Regions from separate parts of the Inquilinus sp. CA228 genome, predicted to be linked through region 2. Evidence: predicted binding sites of a transcription regulator. Region 2 holds the regulator's gene; each other region holds the start of a gene.
The links. The regulator LexA, encoded in region 2, represses DNA repair genes until DNA is damaged. The targets are predictions, from matches to a motif close to ATGTTCTANTTTGGTTC.
Positions count from the first base shown of each region.

Region 1 (5,735 bases), on a different contig from region 2:
CCATAGAGGAACAGCGGGTTGAAGGTGACGCTGTTGGCCTCCGCCACCCGGCGGGCGGCGGCATGGGCCAGCTCGTTCGGCTTGCCGACGACGAAATTGTCGAAGGTGAAGCGCTGGTCGAGCACGGCGCCGAACTCGGTCGCCGACTCGGGCGGGCGCTCCGATTTTGCCGCCGGCGACCCGGCGCGCGAGGCCGGCGCGGTCGCGGCGGGCGCCGCCGCAGCCGGCTTGGCGGCCAGACGGTCGGGCACCACGATCACATCGACACTGTGGATGTCCGGATTCTCGGAATGCCACAGGTTGCGGATGCGGTCGGCGTAATGGGCGGCGACCCAGTCGCGCATGAAGCGGGTGGGGGCGGCGATGCGGACCTCACCGCCCTCGAGATCGACCACGACGACCGGGCGCAGCCAACTCTTGAAGGCGCCCTCTCCCACCTCCTCGCGCAACCGGCCGCAGACGCGGCCCCATTGCTGCTCGATCGATGCGATGACTCCCCCCATCGACGACATGCTGCGTTCCGTCCCCTCTTCGACTCCGGCGGCCGCGACGCGCTGCCCATCCACGACCCGGACTGTACCCGTTCCCACCATCAGCGGCATCCGATCCCCGCTGCGCGGCTGCCATGCTCCAGAACTCAAACTGTAATAATCACAGTATCACGACCGACACGCAGGAACAATTCCTCGCAGCTACTTATAAAGCCGCGAGTCTGATTAATAGAAAGTGTACGAGTGTTGCTCAGGGACGCTCACGGACTTCTGCCAATCTTCATGATGAAGGCTGGTAGCCGGGCAAGTTGTGTCCTGAGGCGATCTTCAACCTGCCGATAGCAGGCGAACGACGATCATATGCAGGGTGGGCAAGGGCTGGCAACGGAACAAATCCGGACCACCCTAAAACGCAAAAAACGGTCCCGGACCGCGGCAGGTTGTGCCGCATCCACCGTTCCCCTGGACATGAGAAAAGCCGTTCCGCGGCCACCGCCGCGGAACGGCTTCTCGGTGTTCCGGGCTTAGAGAGCCTTGATGCGGCCGGACAGGCGCGACAGCTTGCGCGCGACCGTGTTCTTCTGCAGCACGCCCTTGGTGACGCCGCGATGCATCTCCGGCTGCGCCGCCTTCAGCGCCTCGGCCGCGGCGGCCTTGTCGCCGGACTCGATCGCCGTCTCGACCTTCTTGACGAAGGTGCGGATGCGGCTGACGCGGTTGCGGTTGACGACCGTGCGACGCTCGGTCTGGCGGATGCGCTTCTCGGCGGACTTGTGGTTGGCCATTGTCGGTCCCAGTTCGGGCCCACGACGGCCCCAAGAAAATCGAGGGCGCTTGATAGTCCCTTCGCGCCCGGGCGTCAAGACGAGTCTCGGCGCTGCCTGCGGCCGACATGTGGGGCTGCCCGGGGGGTATTGGCAAGCCGGTTCTTTTGTTCTATATTTGTTCTCATGCCGATCAAGCCCCCCGAACTCGACGAACTGCCGGACCAGCCGCGCAAGGGGCGCGGTGCGGTCAGCAACCACACCGGCCGCTTCGAGGCCGCGACCCGGCACCGGGTCGATGACGGCTGGGCGGGAATGGCGCCGGAGGATGAGGAGGAGCCGCCGCTGCGCACGCAGCTGCATGTCGACACCGCCCGCACCATCATCACGCGCAACGACTCGCCGGACATCATGTTCGACCGCTCGATCAACCCCTACCGGGGCTGCGAGCACGGCTGCATCTACTGCTTCGCCCGGCCGACCCATGCCTGGCTGGGCCTGTCGCCCGGCCTCGATTTCGAGACCCAGCTGTTCTACAAGCCGGACGCGCCAGAGCTGCTGGAGGCCGAGCTGCGGCGCCCCGGCTACGTCCCGGCGGTGATGGCGATGGGCACCAACACCGACCCGTACCAGCCGATCGAGCGCGAGCTGAAGCTGACCCGCCGGGTGATCGAGGTGCTGTCGCGCTTCAACCATCCCCTCGGCATCGTCACCAAATCGGCGCTGATCACCCGCGACATCGACCTGCTGGCGCCGATGGCGGCCAAGGGACTGGCGGCGGTCTGCATCTCGCTGTCGACCCTCGACCGCGAGCTGGCGCGGACGCTGGAGCCGCGGGCGGCGACGCCGCCGCGCCGGCTGGAGACGATGCGCCAGCTGACCCAGGCCGGCATCCCGGTGATCGTGCTGACCTCGCCGATGATCCCCGGCCTCAACGACCATTCGCTGGAGCAGGTGCTGGAGGCGGCGGTGAAGGCCGGCGCCACCGCCGCCGGCTGGACCCTGCTGCGGCTGCCGCTGGAGATCGCCGGCCTGTTCGAGGAATGGCTGCAGGCGCATGCGCCGGACCGGGCTGGCCGGGTGATGTCGCTGATCCGCCAGACCCGCGGCGGCCGGCTCTACAAATCCGGCTTCGGCGAGCGGCATCGCGGCGAGGGGCCGGTGGCCGACCTGATCCGGGCCCGCTTCAACCACGCCGTCCGCCGCCTCGGCCTCGACCGCAAGCGCTGGACCCTCGACACCACCCAGTTCTCCCCGCCGCCGCGGCCGGGGGATCAGATGTCCTTGTTCTAAGGAGGGGCGGTCAGATGTCCGTCATCGAGCTTCTGCGCGCCGTCCGCGCCGACGTGGCGGAGATGCGGTCGGAACAGCGCGAGCAGCGCGTCCGCCTTGCGGCGATCGAGCGGCATCTGGCGCATCTGGAGCGCGATGGCGCCGAGTTCCGCGCCGAAATCGGCGGGCGGTTCGATCGCATCCACGATCGGCTCGACCGGATCGAGCGGCGTCTCGACCTTTCGGATCAGCCCGCTTGAATCGCGGCTGAGCACCGGCCCGACGCTTCGGCCTTGGCTCTTCGGCCCGCCGGCGCTATGCCCTCCACCAGGAGGGTGGGCATGCCGGATTGGAGTCTCGAGATCGAGTGCGGCGCCCCGGTGCGGAGCGTCGCCGGGCTGGATGAGGTCGGCCGCGGCCCGCTGGCCGGCCCGGTGCTGGCCGCGGCGGTGGTGCTGATCCGGCCGCTCGACCCCGATCTCGCTCTCCTTATAGATGACAGCAAGGTGCTGACGGCACAGCGGCGCGAGGCGCTGGTGCCGCGCATCCGGGCGGTGGCGCAGGTCGGCATCGGCTGGGCGACGGTCGAGGAGATCGACCGAATCAACATCCTCCAGGCCAGCATGCTGGCGATGCGGCGGGCGCTCGATGCCCTGCCGGAGCGTCCGGAGATCGCATTGATCGACGGCAACAAGGTGCCCGACGGACTGCCTTGCGACGGCCGCGCGGTGGTCGGCGGCGACGCCCTGTCGCTGTCGATCGCGGCGGCCTCGATCCTCGCAAAAGTTGTGCGTGACCACGAGATGTTGCGTCTGTCCACCCTCCATCGCGGCTATGGGTGGGAACGCAACGCCGGCTACGGCACGCCCGAGCATATCGCCGCGCTCGACCGCATCGGGGTCTGCGAGCATCATCGCCGGTCGTTTGCCCCGGTGCTGCAGCGACTCGCCATAACCGGCTGATTCAAACGGGGGATTGACGGCGACTCCGCGGCGAATCATCGTCGCCCTATGAGCGAATCACCCACCATCACCGAGCGCCTGCCGCCGGGCTGCCGAATCGTCCTCGGCGACTGCATCTCGGCGATGCGATCGCTGCCCGCCGGCTCGGTCGATTGCGTGTTCGCCGACCCGCCCTACAATTTGCAGTTGGGGGGCGAGCTGCGCCGGCCGGACGAGAGCCGGGTCGACGGCGTCGATGCGGAGTGGGACAAGTTCAGCGACCTCGCCACCTATGACCGGTTCACCCGGGACTGGCTGACCGCGGCGCGCCACGCGCTGAAGGACGACGGCACGCTATGGGTGATCGGCACTTACCACAACATCTTCCGGGTCGGCGCCATCCTGCAGGATCTCGGCTTCTGGATCCTGAACGACATCGTCTGGCGCAAGGCGAACCCGATGCCGAACTTCCGCGGCACCCGCTTCACCAACGCGCATGAGACGCTGATCTGGGCCGCCAAGTCGCCCGACAGCCGCTACACCTTCAACTACGACGCCATGAAGGCGCTGAACGAGGAACTGCAGATGCGCAGCGACTGGACGCTGCCGATCTGCAGCGGCGGCGAGCGCCTGAAGATCGACGGCCGCAAGGCGCATCCGACGCAGAAGCCGGAGGCCCTGCTGTGGCGCGTCCTGCTGTCCTCGACCCGGGCGGGGGAGACCATCCTCGACCCGTTCTTCGGCAGCGGCACCACCGGCGCCGTGGCCAAGCGCCTGGGCCGCAGGTTCATCGGCGTCGAGCGCGAGGAGATCTATGCCCGGGTCGCCGCCCAGCGCATCGCCGCGATCGAGTCGCCGGCCGACCCGAGCATGCTCGACACCCTGTCGAAGCGCCAGGCGCCGCGCGTGCCCTTCGGCTGGGTGCTGGAGCGCGGCATGCTGCGGCCGGGCGACCGGCTGTTCGACACCCAGCGCCGCTACGTCGCCAAGGTGCGGGCCGACGGCACGCTGATCGCCAGCAACAGCGAGGGCGACCATGCCGGGTCGATCCACCGGGTCGGCGCGGCGCTGCAGGGCGCGCCGTCCTGCAACGGTTGGACCTTCTGGCACTACGAGGCGCAGCGCGACCGGCTGGCCCCGATCGACCTGCTGCGCCAGAAGATCCGGGCCGAGATGGCGGTGCATTGAATCGTAGGTTGGGTTCGCCCCGCGAACCCAACATCTTGCAGCCTGAACTTGCGTTGGGTTCGCAAGAGCGAACCCAACCTACATCTCACCTTAGTTCAGCTTGCCAGCCGATTGTATTTCCTCAGGATCTCCCGCAGCCGTTCATGCAGGATCGCATGCAGCGTGTTGCCGTCGCGGCCGGTCATGGTCTCGGCCGCGACCAGGGCGTTGACGATCGCCTCCTCGGTCGCCTGGGCCGCGGCCTCGATCAGCCCGTCCATGGCGTCGTTCGGCAGCACCTGCACCAGCCGGCTGTCCTTGCGGCTGAAGGCACCGGGATTGGCCGTTGAAAAGGCGAGGAAGATGTCGCCGCTGCCATTGGCGCCATAGCCTCCGGTGCGGGCGATGCCGACCGGCGCGCGCCGGGCCAGGCGCTTCAGCTGGTGCGGCAGCAGCGGCGCGTCGGTGGCGATGACGACGATGATCGAGCCGGTGTCGCGGTCCGAGGCCGGGTCGGGCAGCAGGTCCGGGATCTCGTGCCCGACCGGCACGCCGGCGATCATCAGGTTCTTGCGGCGGCCGAAATTGCCCTGCACCAGCACGCCGACGGTGTGGCCGCCCTCCTCAGGTGAGAGCTGACGCGAGGCCGTGCCGGTACCACCCTTGAATCCGAACAGCGACATGCCGGTGCCGCCGCCGACATTGCCCTCCGCCACCGGTCCCGGCCGGGCGCCGTCCAGGGCCTCGACCGCATGCTCAGCCGTGACGTGGAAGCCGTTGATGTCGTTCAGGGTCCCGTCATAGGTTTCTGCCACCACCGGCAGGCACCAGTAGATGTCGTGGTCCAGCGGCGCCACCAGCCGGTTTCGGCCCTGCCAGCCGACCACGGCGTCGCGCACGGTGCCGACGCTGTGGCTGTTGGTGATCATCACCGGCCCTTCGAGGAAGCCCGATTCCTCGATCCAGATCGTGCCGGTCATCTCGCCATTGCCGTTCAGCACGGCGGTGCCGGCGAAGACCGGGTCGAACACCCGTCCGCGCGGCAGGATGGCGGTGACGCCGGTGCGGGCCGGCCCGCGCCCGACCTCCAGCCTGCCGTC
Region 1 is NZ_JBQJIK010000007.1:85,615-91,349, reverse strand. It holds gene dnaA (chromosomal replication initiator protein DnaA) at 1-503, opposite strand, end outside; gene rpsT (30S ribosomal protein S20) at 1,016-1,276, opposite strand; gene ACTOWL_RS05045 (PA0069 family radical SAM protein) at 1,442-2,548, shown strand; gene ACTOWL_RS05040 (hypothetical protein) at 2,563-2,787, shown strand; gene ACTOWL_RS05035 (ribonuclease HII) at 2,869-3,489, shown strand; gene ACTOWL_RS05030 (site-specific DNA-methyltransferase) at 3,538-4,656, shown strand; gene ACTOWL_RS05025 (DmpA family aminopeptidase) at 4,752-5,735, opposite strand, start outside.
Region 1: ACTOWL_RS05045 (PA0069 family radical SAM protein) is a predicted target of LexA. The motif match lies at 1,423-1,439, and genes of this name have one in related genera.

Region 2 (5,735 bases):
CTTCATGTCGTCGAAGCCGACGATGCTGATGTCCTGCGGCACGGCGAGGCCGCGCTCGCGGCAGGCATCGAAGGCGCCGAGCGCCAGGATGTCGTCGCCGCAGAACACCGCCTGCGGCCGGTGCCGGTCGAGCACAGCGTGCATGCCGCGGCGGCCATGCTCATGCGAATAGTCGCCGGCGAACTCTACAGCCATCGGCTGCAGTCTCGCCGCTTCCAGCCCCTGAGAGAAGCCCGCGGCACGGTCGATCGACGACGAATCGGTCCCGGCCCCGCCGAGGAAGGCCAACTGCCGCAGGCCGCGCGCCAGCATCGCTTCGGCGACCAGGCGCCCGCCGGCGACATTGTCGACCGTCACCACCGGCACCGCCGCCCCCGCCCGGCCGAACACATGCACCACCGGCAGCCCGGCGCGGGCGCAGGACTCCGCAAAGCCCTCGGGCGGCGCGGAGGTGGCGATCAGCACGGCGTCGACGCTGTATTGCAGCATCATGTCGAGGGCGGAGTCGGCGCCGCCATCCTCCGACAGGTTGGCGATCAGCGGCCGCAGCCCGCGCCGCTGCAGCTCCCGCGTGAACAGGTCGAACACGTCCATGAAGGCGGGGTTGGCGAAATGGCTCGAGACCAGCCCGACCAGCTCGGTCCGGCCGGTCATCAGGCTGCGCGCCAGCTGGTTGGGGCGGTAGCCCAGCGCCTCCGCCGCCGCCAGGACGCGGGCCCGCATCCGGGGCGAGACGCTGGCGTCCTTGGTGAAGGTGCGGGAGACGGCGGAGATCGAGACGCCGGCCGCTTCCGCGACCTGCTGCGCCGTGGCCCGCTCGGCGCCGCTGGCCCGATGCCGGCTGCTGGTGGAGCGCCTCACGCGGTCACGACCCGCCCGAGGAGGGGCGCAGGAGCTTACGAATAGGTCCGCAGCAGCCCGACCAGGCGGCCCTGGATGCGGACGCGGTCGGTGGGCAGGTAGCGGGTCTCGTAGGCCGAATTGGCGGCCTCCAGCCCGATCGAGGCGCCCTTCTTGCGCAGCCGCTTCAGCGTCACCTCGTTGTCGTCGACCAGGGCGACGACGATGACGCCGGGATCGGCCGCGTCGCAGCGCTTGATGATGACGGTGTCGCCGTCCAGGATCCCGGCCTCGACCATGCTGTCGCCGGCGACCTCCAGGGCGTAGTGCTCGCCCGGGCCGAGCAGCGAGGCCGGCACCTCGGCGTAGTTGGAATGGTCGCGCAGCGCCTCGATCGGCATGCCGGCGGCGATCCGGCCGTAGAGCGGCAGGCGGACGCCGAGCTCGGGGTTGCTGAGATCGGCGCGCTCCAGCTTGCGGCCGGGCAGGGCGACGTCGGAGCGCACGGGCCGGAAGGGAACGACATTGTCATCCTCGGCCGTCGTCGCCGGCGTGTCCGACTTCAGGCAGTCCGGCAGACGCAGCACTTCCAGCGCCCGAGCCCGATGCGGCAGTCGCCGAATAAAACCGCGCTCCTCAAGGCCGGTGATCAGTCGATGGATGCCCGATTTCGACTTCAGGCTCAGGGCATCCTTCATCTCGTCGAAGGAAGGACTGACGCCGTCCGCCTCCAGACGGCGGTGAACGAACAACAACAACTCCTGTTGCTTTCGCGTCAGCAAGGCATCCTCCGTTCGCAGAGGCCGCGGCGCGGCCGAATCCCTGGAGAGAACATTAGGAGGAACAAAACAAAAACACAAGCGCCTAACTGTGGCGCTGTCCGTTCTTTACTTCCTTGTAACGATCGGCGCGTCAGATGCCGTCGCCGAACAGCACCGCCCCCACCGCCTCGCCGCGCGCCGCGGCCGGGGCATGGGGCGGGCGGATCACCAGCCCGTCGGCCGCGGCCAGCAGCGACAGCATCGAGCTGTCCTGGGCCGGGAACGGAGTGGCGACATAACCGGAATCCGTCCGCTCGATCCGGGCCCGCAGGTAATCCTCGCGCCGGTCATTGGCCGGCAGGTCGCGGCCCAGTGTCGCGGCGACGCGATTCTCCGGCGACTCCGCGCCCTGCAGGGCCCACAGCACCGGGCGCAGGAACAGCCAGCCGCAGACCATGGTCGAGACCGGGTTGCCGGGCAGGCCGAGCAGCGGCGTGTCGTCGAGCCGGCCGAACATCAGCGGCTTGCCCGGCCGCATCGCGATGGTCCAGAAGTCGAGCGCCAGGCCGCGTTCGCCGAGCACCGAGCGGATCAGGTCGTGCTCGCCGACCGAGGCGCCGCCGGTGGTGACGATCAGGTCGGCGCCGCGGGCGCCGGCGGCCAGCGCCGCCAGGGAGTCGGCATTGTCGCGGGCGATGCCGAGATCGACCGGCTCGCCGCCGCAGCTGCGGATCAAGGCCGCCAGGGCATGGCTGTTGGAGCTGACGATCTGGCTCGGCCCCAGCGCCTCGCCGGGCAGCACGATCTCGTCGCCGGTCGCCAGCACCGCCACGCGGGGGCGGCGGCGCACATGCAGCCAGGGATGGTTGGTTGAGGCGGCGATGCCGATGTCGCGTGCGGTCAGGCGCCGGCCGGGCTGCAGCAGCACGTCGCCGGTCCGGAAATCGAGCCCGGCCTTGCGCACATGGCGGCCGGCGGCGACGCCCTCGCGCACCGTCACCCGGTCGCCGTCGGCGTCGGTGTCCTCCTGCAGCACCACGGCGTCGGCGCCATCGGGCAGCGGCGCGCCGGTGAAGATGCGGACGCATTGCCCGGGGCCGACCGTGCCCTCGAAGCGGCCGCCGGCCGGGACCTGGCCGATCCGGCGCAGCGTCGCGGGGACGGAAGCGACATCGGCGGCCCGCACCGCCCAGCCATCCATGGCCGAGACGTCGAGCGGCGGCTGGGTCAGCCGCGCCGCCACCGGCTCGGCCAGGATGCGCCCCAGCCCGGCGGGCAGCGGCACGGTCTCGGCCGGCAGGGCGGCGAAGGCGGAGAGGATGCGGGCGCGGGCCTCGGCGACCGGGATCATGGCTGGGCCTCGTATGTGCCTGACCGCCCGCCGGATTTGTGCAGCAGCCGCAGGTCGGTCACGACCATGCCGCGGTCCACCGCCTTGCACATGTCGTAGACGGTCAGGGCGGCGACGGAGGCGGCGGTCAGCGCCTCCATCTCCACCCCGGTGCGGTGGGTGACCTTGACCGTGGCCTCGATCTCGACCCGGCTGTGCTCGGCGTCGCAGCGCAGCGCCAGCTCGACGCTGGACAGCGGCAGCGGGTGGCACAGCGGGATCAGCTCGGCGGTGCGCTTGGCGGCCATGATGCCGGCGATGCGGGCGATGCCCAGCACGTCGCCCTTGGCATGGCCGCCGGCGGCGATCAGCGCCAGCGTCTCCGGCTTCATCTCGACCCGGCAGCCGGCCCGCGCCACCCGCACCGTTGCCTCCTTGGCGGAGACGTCGACCATGCGGGCCTGGCCGGCCGCATCGAAATGGGTCAGCTCGCCGGTCATGCCGCCGAGGATCTCGCGGCCGGCGTCAGCAGCGCCCGGGTGGCGGCGGCGACGTCGTCGTGCCGCATCAGGCTTTCGCCGATCAGGAAGGTGGTGGCGCCGGCGCGGGCCATCCGGGCCAGGTCGGCCGGGGCGGACAGGCCGCTCTCGGAGACCAGCAACCGGTCGCCCGGGACCTGCGCCGCCAGCGCCTCGGTGGTGGCGAGGTCGACCTGCAGGGTCTTGAGGTTGCGGTTGTTGATGCCGAGCAGCGGCGAGCGGAGTTTCAACGCCCGGTCCAGCTCGGCCGCGTCATGCACCTCGACCAGCACGTCCATGCCGGCGTCGATGGCCGCCTGTTCCAGCTCGCGCGCGGTGGCGTCGTCCAGCGCCGCCATGATCAGCAGGATGCAGTCGGCGCCCAGCGCCCGGGCCTCGACGATCTGGTAGGGGTCGACCATGAAGTCCTTGCGCAGCACCGGCAGCTCGACGGCGTTGCGGGCGGCGGTCAGGTACTCGTCGGCGCCCTGGAAATAGGGCACGTCGGTCAGCACCGACAGGCAGCTGGCGCCGCCGTCGCGATAGGCGCGGGCGAGGGCGGGCGGGTCGAAGTCGGGGCGGATCAGCCCCTTCGACGGCGAGGCCTTCTTGATCTCGGCGATCAGGCCGTAGCGGCCTTCAGCCTGCGCCCGGCGCAGCGCGGCGACGAAGCCGCGCGGCGGCGCGGCGCGGTCGGCCAGGCGGCTGATCTCGGCCGGCGGCACCGCCGCCTTGCGGGCCTCGATGTGCCGCCGCTTGTCGGCGACGATGCGGGTGAGGGTGTCGCTCATGATGCGTCCCGGGCCGTTCCCTGGCTGGTGATGCGGGCCAGCCGCTCGAGCACGCGGGCGGCCGACCCGTCGTCGATGGTGCGGGCCGCGAGGGCGGCGCCATCCGGCAATGTGGCCACGCGATCGGCGATGATGAAACAGGCTGCGGCGTTAAGCAGCACGATGTCGCGATAGGCGCCGTGCGCCCCGCCCAGCACGGCGCGTAGGGCGGCGGCGTTGGTGGCCGGATCGCCGCCCTTGAGGTCCTCGGGCACGGCGCGGCGCAGCCCGGCATCCTCCGGCGTCACGGTCAGGCGCCGGATCTGGCCGCCGCGCAGCTCGGCCACCGCGGTCGGGCCGGTGGTGGTCATCTCGTCCAGGCCGTCGCTGCCATGCACCACCCAGGCGGTCTCGCTGCCCAACTGGTTCAGCGCCTGCGCCACCGGCTCGACCCAGGCCTCGGCGAAGACGCCGAGCAGCTGGCGCTTGACCCCGGCCGGGTTGGCCAGGGGGCCGAGCAGGTTGAAGATGGTGCGGGTGCCCAGCTCCTGCCGCGCCGGGCCGACATGGCGCATGGCGCTGTGGTACAGCGGCGCGAACAGGAAGCCGATCTGGGTCTCCCACAGCGCCTCGCGCATCACCTCCGGCGGCGCCTCGACATTGACGCCCAGCTCGGCCAGCACATTGGCCGCGCCGGTCAGGCTGGAGGCGGCGCGGTTGCCGTGCTTGGCCACCGGTACCCCGGCGCCGGCCAGCACGAAGGAGACGGCGGTCGAGACGTTGAACGAACCGGAATTGTCGCCGCCGGTGCCGCAGCAGTCGATGGCGCCGTCCGGCGCGTCGATTGTCATCGCCTTGTCGCGCATCACCCGGGCGGCGGCGGCGATCTCCTCCGGCGTCTCGCCGCGGACGCGCAGCGCCATCAGGAAGCCGCCGATCTGCGCCGGCGTGGCCTCGCCGGACATGATGATCTCGAAGGCGGCGCGGGCGTCGGCGGCGTCCAGCGGCCGGCCGAGCGCTGCCTTGGCGAGGAATGGTCGCATCTCGGTGGTCATGCCGCGTTCCGCCGCTCGGCGATGGCCAGGAAGTTCTGCAGGATCTTGTGGCCGAACTGCGAGGCGATGCTCTCCGGGTGGAACTGCACGCCGTGGATCGGCAGGGTCCGGTGCCGCAGCGCCATGATCACCCCGTCCGCGGTCCAGGCCGTGGCCTCCAGGCTGTCCGGCATGCTGTCCGGCGCGATCGTCAGCGAGTGGTAGCGGGTGGCCTCGAAATTGTCCGGCAGCCCGGCCAGCACGCCGCCGCCATGATGGTGCACCGGGCTGATCTTGCCGTGCATCGGCTCCGGCGCGCGGACGATCCGGCCGCCGAAGACCTGGCCGATCGCCTGGTGGCCGAGGCAGACGCCGAACACCGGCACCCGGCCGGCGGCGGCCCGGATCAGGTCCATGCAGATGCCGGCCTTGTCGGGATCGCAGGGGCCGGGTGAGAGGACGATGCCGTCGGGCCGCAGCGC
Region 2 is NZ_JBQJIK010000006.1:119,957-125,691, forward strand. It holds gene ACTOWL_RS04510 (LacI family DNA-binding transcriptional regulator) at 1-861, opposite strand, end outside; gene lexA (transcriptional repressor LexA) at 897-1,622, opposite strand; gene ACTOWL_RS04520 (molybdopterin molybdotransferase MoeA) at 1,753-2,952, opposite strand; gene moaC (cyclic pyranopterin monophosphate synthase MoaC) at 2,949-3,431, opposite strand; gene trpC (indole-3-glycerol phosphate synthase TrpC) at 3,428-4,240, opposite strand; gene trpD (anthranilate phosphoribosyltransferase) at 4,237-5,274, opposite strand; gene ACTOWL_RS04540 (anthranilate synthase component II) at 5,271-5,735, opposite strand, start outside.

Region 3 (5,735 bases), on a different contig from region 2:
ATCACGATCACCGTGTTGCCCTGGTCGACCAGCTCGTGCAGCACCTCGAGCAGCTTGCGCACATCGTGGAAATGCAGGCCGGTGGTCGGCTCGTCCAGGATGTAGACGGTCTTGCCGGTGGCCCGGCGCGACAGCTCCTTGGCCAGCTTGACCCGCTGCGCCTCGCCGCCCGACAGGGTGGTCGCGGCCTGGCCGATCTTGACGTAGTCGAGGCCGACCCGGTGCAGCGTCTCCATCTTGTCGCGGATCGAGGGCACGGCGCGGAAGAACTCCGCCCCTTCCTCGACCGTCATGTCCAGCACCTCGGCGATCGACTTGTCGCGGTACAGCACCTCCAGCGTCTCACGGTTGTAGCGATGGCCCTTGCAGACGTCGCATTGGACGTAGACGTCGGGCAGGAAGTGCATCTCGATCTTGATCACGCCGTCGCCCTGGCAGGCCTCGCAGCGGCCGCCCTTGACGTTGAACGAGAAGCGGCCGGGGCCGTAGCCGCGGGCCTTCGCCTCCGGCAGCCCGGCGAACCAGTCACGGATCGGCGTGAAGGCGCCGGTGTAGGTGGCCGGGTTCGACCGCGGCGTGCGGCCGATCGGCGATTGGTCGATGTCGATGATCTTGTCGAGGAACTGGACGCCCTCGATCGTGTCATGCGGTCCCGGGTGCTCATGCGCGCCCATCAGCTGCCGGGCCAGCGCCTTGTACAGGGTCTCGATCACCAGGGTCGACTTGCCGCCGCCGGACACGCCGGTGATGCAGGTGAAGGTGCCCAGCGGCACCTCCATGGTGACATTTTTGAGGTTGTTGCCGCGGGCGCCGACCACCTTCAGCACCTGACCCTTGTGGCCGGGGCGGCGAGTCACCGGCACCTCGATCCGCTTGGCGCCGGTCAGGTACTGGGCGGTGATGCTGTCGGGCGTCCGCAACACCTCCTCGGGCGTGCCATGCGCCACCACCACGCCGCCATGCACGCCGGCGCCCGGGCCCATGTCGACCAGATAGTCGGCGGCGCGGATCGCGTCCTCGTCATGCTCGACCACCAGCACGGTGTTGCCGAGGTCGCGCAGCCGCTTCAGCGTGCCCAGCAGCCGCTCGTTGTCGCGCTGGTGCAGCCCGATCGACGGCTCGTCGAGGACGTACAGCACGCCGGTCAGGCCGGAGCCGATCTGCGAGGCCAGGCGGATGCGCTGGCTCTCGCCGCCCGACAGCGAGCCCGAGCCGCGCGCGAGGGTGAGATAGGTCAGGCCGACGGCGCTGAGGAAGGTCAGCCGCTCGTTGATCTCCTTCAGGATGCGGTAGGCGATCTCCTGGTCCTTGACCGACAGCTTGGCGTTCAGCGCCGCGAACCACTGCCCGGCCTCGGCGATCGACTTTTCCGCCACCTGGCTGACATGCAGCCCGTCGATCTTCACTGCCAGCGCCTCGGGCTTGAGGCGGGCGCCGCCGCAGGTCTCGCAGGGCCGGGTGCCCTGGTACTTGCCCAGCTCCTCCCGGGTCCAGGCGCTGTCGGTCTCGCGGAACCGGCGCTCCATGTTCGGGATCAGCCCTTCGAACGGCTTCTCGGTCTTGTAGGTGCGCAGCCCGTCATCGTAGCGGAAGGTGATCGAGTCCTTGCCGGAGCCGTACAGGATCGCATTGCGCACCTGCTCCGGCAGGTCGCGCCAGGGCGTGGTGGTGCTGACGCCGTAATGGGCGGCGATCGCCTCCAGCGTCTGGTGATAGTATTTCGAGGACGAGCCCTCCCACGGCGCCACCGCGCCCTTGGCCAGGGTCCGGCTCTCGTCCGGCACCACCAGCTCCGGGTCGAACACCAGCTTGGCGCCCAGCCCGTCGCAGGCCGGGCAGGCGCCATGCGGGCTGTTGAAGGAGAACAGCCGCGGCTCGATCTCCGGGATGGTGAAGCCGGAGACCGGGCAGGCGAATTTCGACGAGAACAGCGTGCGGTCGCCGCTGTCGGCGTTCTCGGCGATGGCCAGGCCCTCGGCCAGGCCCAGCGCGGTCTCGATCGAATCGGCCAGGCGGTTGCCCAGGTCGTCGCGCACCACCAGCCGATCGACCACCACCTCGATGTCGTGCTTCAGCTTCTTGTTCAGCGCCGGCACGTCCTCGATCTCGTAGAGGGTGCCGTCGACCTTGACGCGCTGGAAGCCGCGGGCCCGCAGCTCCTGCAGCTCCTTGCGGTACTCGCCCTTGCGGCCGCGCACGATCGGGGCCAGCAGGTACAGGCGGGTGCCGTCGCCCATCGCCATCACCCGGTCGACCATCTGGCTGACCGTCTGGCTCTCGATCGGCAGGCCGGTGGCCGGGGAGTAGGGCACGCCGATGCGGGCGAACAGCAGCCGCATATAGTCGTAGATCTCGGTCACCGTGCCGACGGTCGACCGCGGGTTGCGGCTGGTCGTCTTCTGCTCGATCGAGATCGCCGGCGACAGGCCCTCGATCGAATCGACGTCCGGCTTCTGCATCAGCTCGAGGAACTGGCGGGCATAGGCCGACAGGCTCTCGACATAGCGGCGCTGGCCTTCGGCATAGATGGTGTCGAAGGCGAGGGAGGATTTGCCCGAGCCGCTGAGGCCGGTGATCACGATCAGCTGGTCGCGCGGCAGATCGACGTCGACATTCTTCAGATTGTGCTCGCGCGCGCCGCGGACGCTGATGAACTTGTGCATCGCCAGGATCACTCATGCGGGAAAGGCGTCCCCGGATTCCGGGCACACCGATGTGCAATATGGGGCGGGCGAAGCCCGAAAGCGACTCCGGCCCGGCTGTCGGATCGCTGCAGGGCCTGCGCCGCGTTCCGGCCCACAGCGAGTCCGATGTCGGGACTCGAACATATCGGGAACGTTGCGGTCAAGCGGAAAGCAAGATAGGATGCCCGTCCAAAGCCTTCCAGGGGCGAAACCCCAAGGCCTTCGGTGCGAGATTTCATGATCCATCGGGTTGGCTTGGTCGCGCTTCTGCTGCTGCTGTCGTGGGCCGGCGATTCGATGGCCGCGACGCTCGACTGCGGCGACGCCGGCAAGCGGCTGTGGAGCCGCAGCGACCCCCAGGTCAATCTCAGCCACATCTTCTGCGGCGAGATCGGGCGCAACGGCGACCCCAAGGGGTTCCACTCCCGCGCCGCCGGCCTGCCGACCGGCGCGGTCGACCGGGTGGAGGAGACCGCCCATCGCGGCAACGAGGTCTATGACGCGGCCGTGATCTTCAGCAACGGTCGGCGCAAGCGGTCGACCTTCTATCCCGACGACTGCTCGGCCGAGGCGATCCTGCGCTCGGTGCTCTACGCCTGGCGCAACCAGACCGGCGAGCATCCGGCCTGGGGCGTGCTCGGCCCCTCTGCGCCGGACGGCGGCAGCCAGGGGGACGGCTATTGCCGCGATGACCGCGGCCGGCCCTTCGAGATCCGCATCGGCACGATCCAGCGTCGCGGCCAGGATGCGGTCAACACCGCGTTCCCGAACTGAGAGGCCGCGATGAAGGGGAAGCAGAGCATGATCGAGGTCACCCGCGACGCCGAGGGGCGGCCCCGCGTCGTGCCCGGCACCGCGGCGCCGATCCTGGCCGACTTCCTCGAGACCGATCTGCGCGGCGATACGGCCTGGGCCGCCAGGGTGGCGGAGCGCCTGGGCGAGGCCGGGGAGGGGGGAGAGCCGATCACCGGTAACCTCTATGCGCTGGAGATCCGCGGTGCCCAGTCGGTGCTGCGCAACATCCACGACGCCAAGGTGCCGGCGCTGGTGCTGCCGACAAGGGATCTGGCGGCGGCGGTCGGCGCCTGGCTGGCGGCTTTGCGCAAGCCCGGCCGCGCGGCTCGGTCGCGGCGGAAGGAATGAGCCTGGCGGGGGCTCAAACGTGATTGGAATCAGGGGACCATCCGTCTAGGGTCCGCCGCTAACACGTATGGAGTGAGGTCTGGATCATGGCTGGCAGCGTCAACAAGGTCATTCTCATCGGCAATCTCGGCCGCGATCCGGAAATCCGGGCTTTCCAGAATGGCGGGCGCGTGGCGAATTTCTCGGTCGCGACGTCGGAGAACTGGAAGGACCGCACCACCGGCGAGCGCAAGGAGCGCACCGAATGGCACCGCGTCGCGGTGTTCAACGACGCGCTGGTCGGGGTGATCGAGCGATTCCTGAAGAAGGGCTCGAAAGTCTATATCGAAGGCCAGCTCGAGACCCGGAAATTCAACGACCAGAGCGGCGCTGAGCGCACCATCACCGAGGTGGTGCTGCGTCCGTTCCGCGGCGAGCTAACCATGCTCGACGGCCGTGAGGGCGGTGGCGGCGGCGGTGGCGGCGGCGGAGGCGGCGGTTTCGAGGACGAAGGCGGCGCGGGCGGCGGCTATGGTGGCGGTGGTGGCGGCGGCCGGTCCTCGGGCGGCGGTTCGCCCGGCGGGGGCTCCTCCGGCGGCGGCTCCTCCGGCGGCGGCTCCTCGGGCGGCGGCCGCGGCCCGATGGCGGATGATCTCGACGACGAGATCCCGTTCTGACGCCAGCGGCGATGGACGACCGCGGGATGCGGGGCCGGGCGCCGCGCATCCTGCTGATCAATCCCAACACCAACCGCGCCACCACCGCGATGATGGTTGCGCTCGCCCAGGCCGAGGCCGGCGATGCGATGATCGTCGAGGGCGCGACGGCTGCGTCCGGCGTGCCGATGATCCTCGACGAGGCCGCGCTTGCCGCCTCGGCGGAGCAGGTCGTCGCGATCGGAGCCGGGGCTGCCGCAATGGCGGGGATGATCGTGGCGGCGTTCGGCGATCCCGGGCTGGAGATGCTGCGCGGCAGCGTGGCGGTTCCGGTGGTCGGGCTCTGCGAGGCAGGGATGCTGGAGGCCGCGGCCGGCGGGCGCCGCTTCGGCGTCGCGACCACGACCCCGGCACTTGCCGCCGCGATCGATGCCAAGGCCCGGGCCCTGGGGCTCGGCCCGCTCTACACCGGCATCCGCGTGACGCCCGGCGACCCGACCGCGCTGGTCGGCGACCCGGAACGGCTGGAGCGGGCGCTGGCCGATGCGGTGGCCCTGGCGATCGAGCGGGACGAGGCCGAGGCGGTGGTGATCGGCGGCGGTCCGCTCGGCCGCGCCGCCAGCGCCCTGGAAAGACGGTTCGCGGTCCCGGTCATCGGCCCGGTTCCCGCCGCCATTCGCCGTCTGGCCCGGCTGCTGCAGGAGCGGTGACGCCGCTCAGGCGGTGAGCCGCACGCAGCGGGCCCAATGTCCCGGTGCCAGGTCGACCGGCGCGGGCTCCGCGGCGGCGCAGGTGTCGGCGAAGCGCTGGCAGCGCGGCCCGAAGGCGCAGCCCGGCGGCGGGGCGCTGAGGTCCGGCGGCGCACCCGGGATCGCGTCCAGTCGGCCGCCCTTCGCCAAAGCATGACTGGTTCGGGTGGCCAGCAGGCCTCGGGTGTAGGGGTGCGCCGCCTCGCGGATCACCGCGGCGCAGGGCCCGGTCTCGACGATACGGCCGGCATACATCACCGCGATCCGGTCGGCGACCTCGACCGCCACGCCGATGTCGTGCGTCACGAAGATGATGGCGAGGCCGAATTCGCGCTGTAGCTCGCGCAACAGCAGCAGCACCTGGATCTGCACGGTGGCGTCGAGCGCGGTGGTCGGCTCGTCGGCCAGCAGCACCTTGGGCCGGCAGGCGAGGGCCAGCGCGATCATGGCGCGCTGGCGCATGCCGCCCGACATCTCGTGCGGATAGTTGTCCAGCCGCCGCTCCGGCGACGGGATGCGCACGC
Region 3 is NZ_JBQJIK010000003.1:21,666-27,400, forward strand. It holds gene uvrA (excinuclease ABC subunit UvrA) at 1-2,663, opposite strand, end outside; gene ACTOWL_RS01830 (EndoU domain-containing protein) at 2,922-3,458, shown strand; gene ACTOWL_RS01835 (hypothetical protein) at 3,468-3,827, shown strand; gene ssb (single-stranded DNA-binding protein) at 3,914-4,483, shown strand; gene ACTOWL_RS01845 (aspartate/glutamate racemase family protein) at 4,495-5,172, shown strand; gene ACTOWL_RS01850 (ABC transporter ATP-binding protein) at 5,179-5,735, opposite strand, start outside.
Region 3: uvrA (excinuclease ABC subunit UvrA) is a predicted target of LexA. The motif match lies at 2,823-2,839, and genes of this name have one in related genera.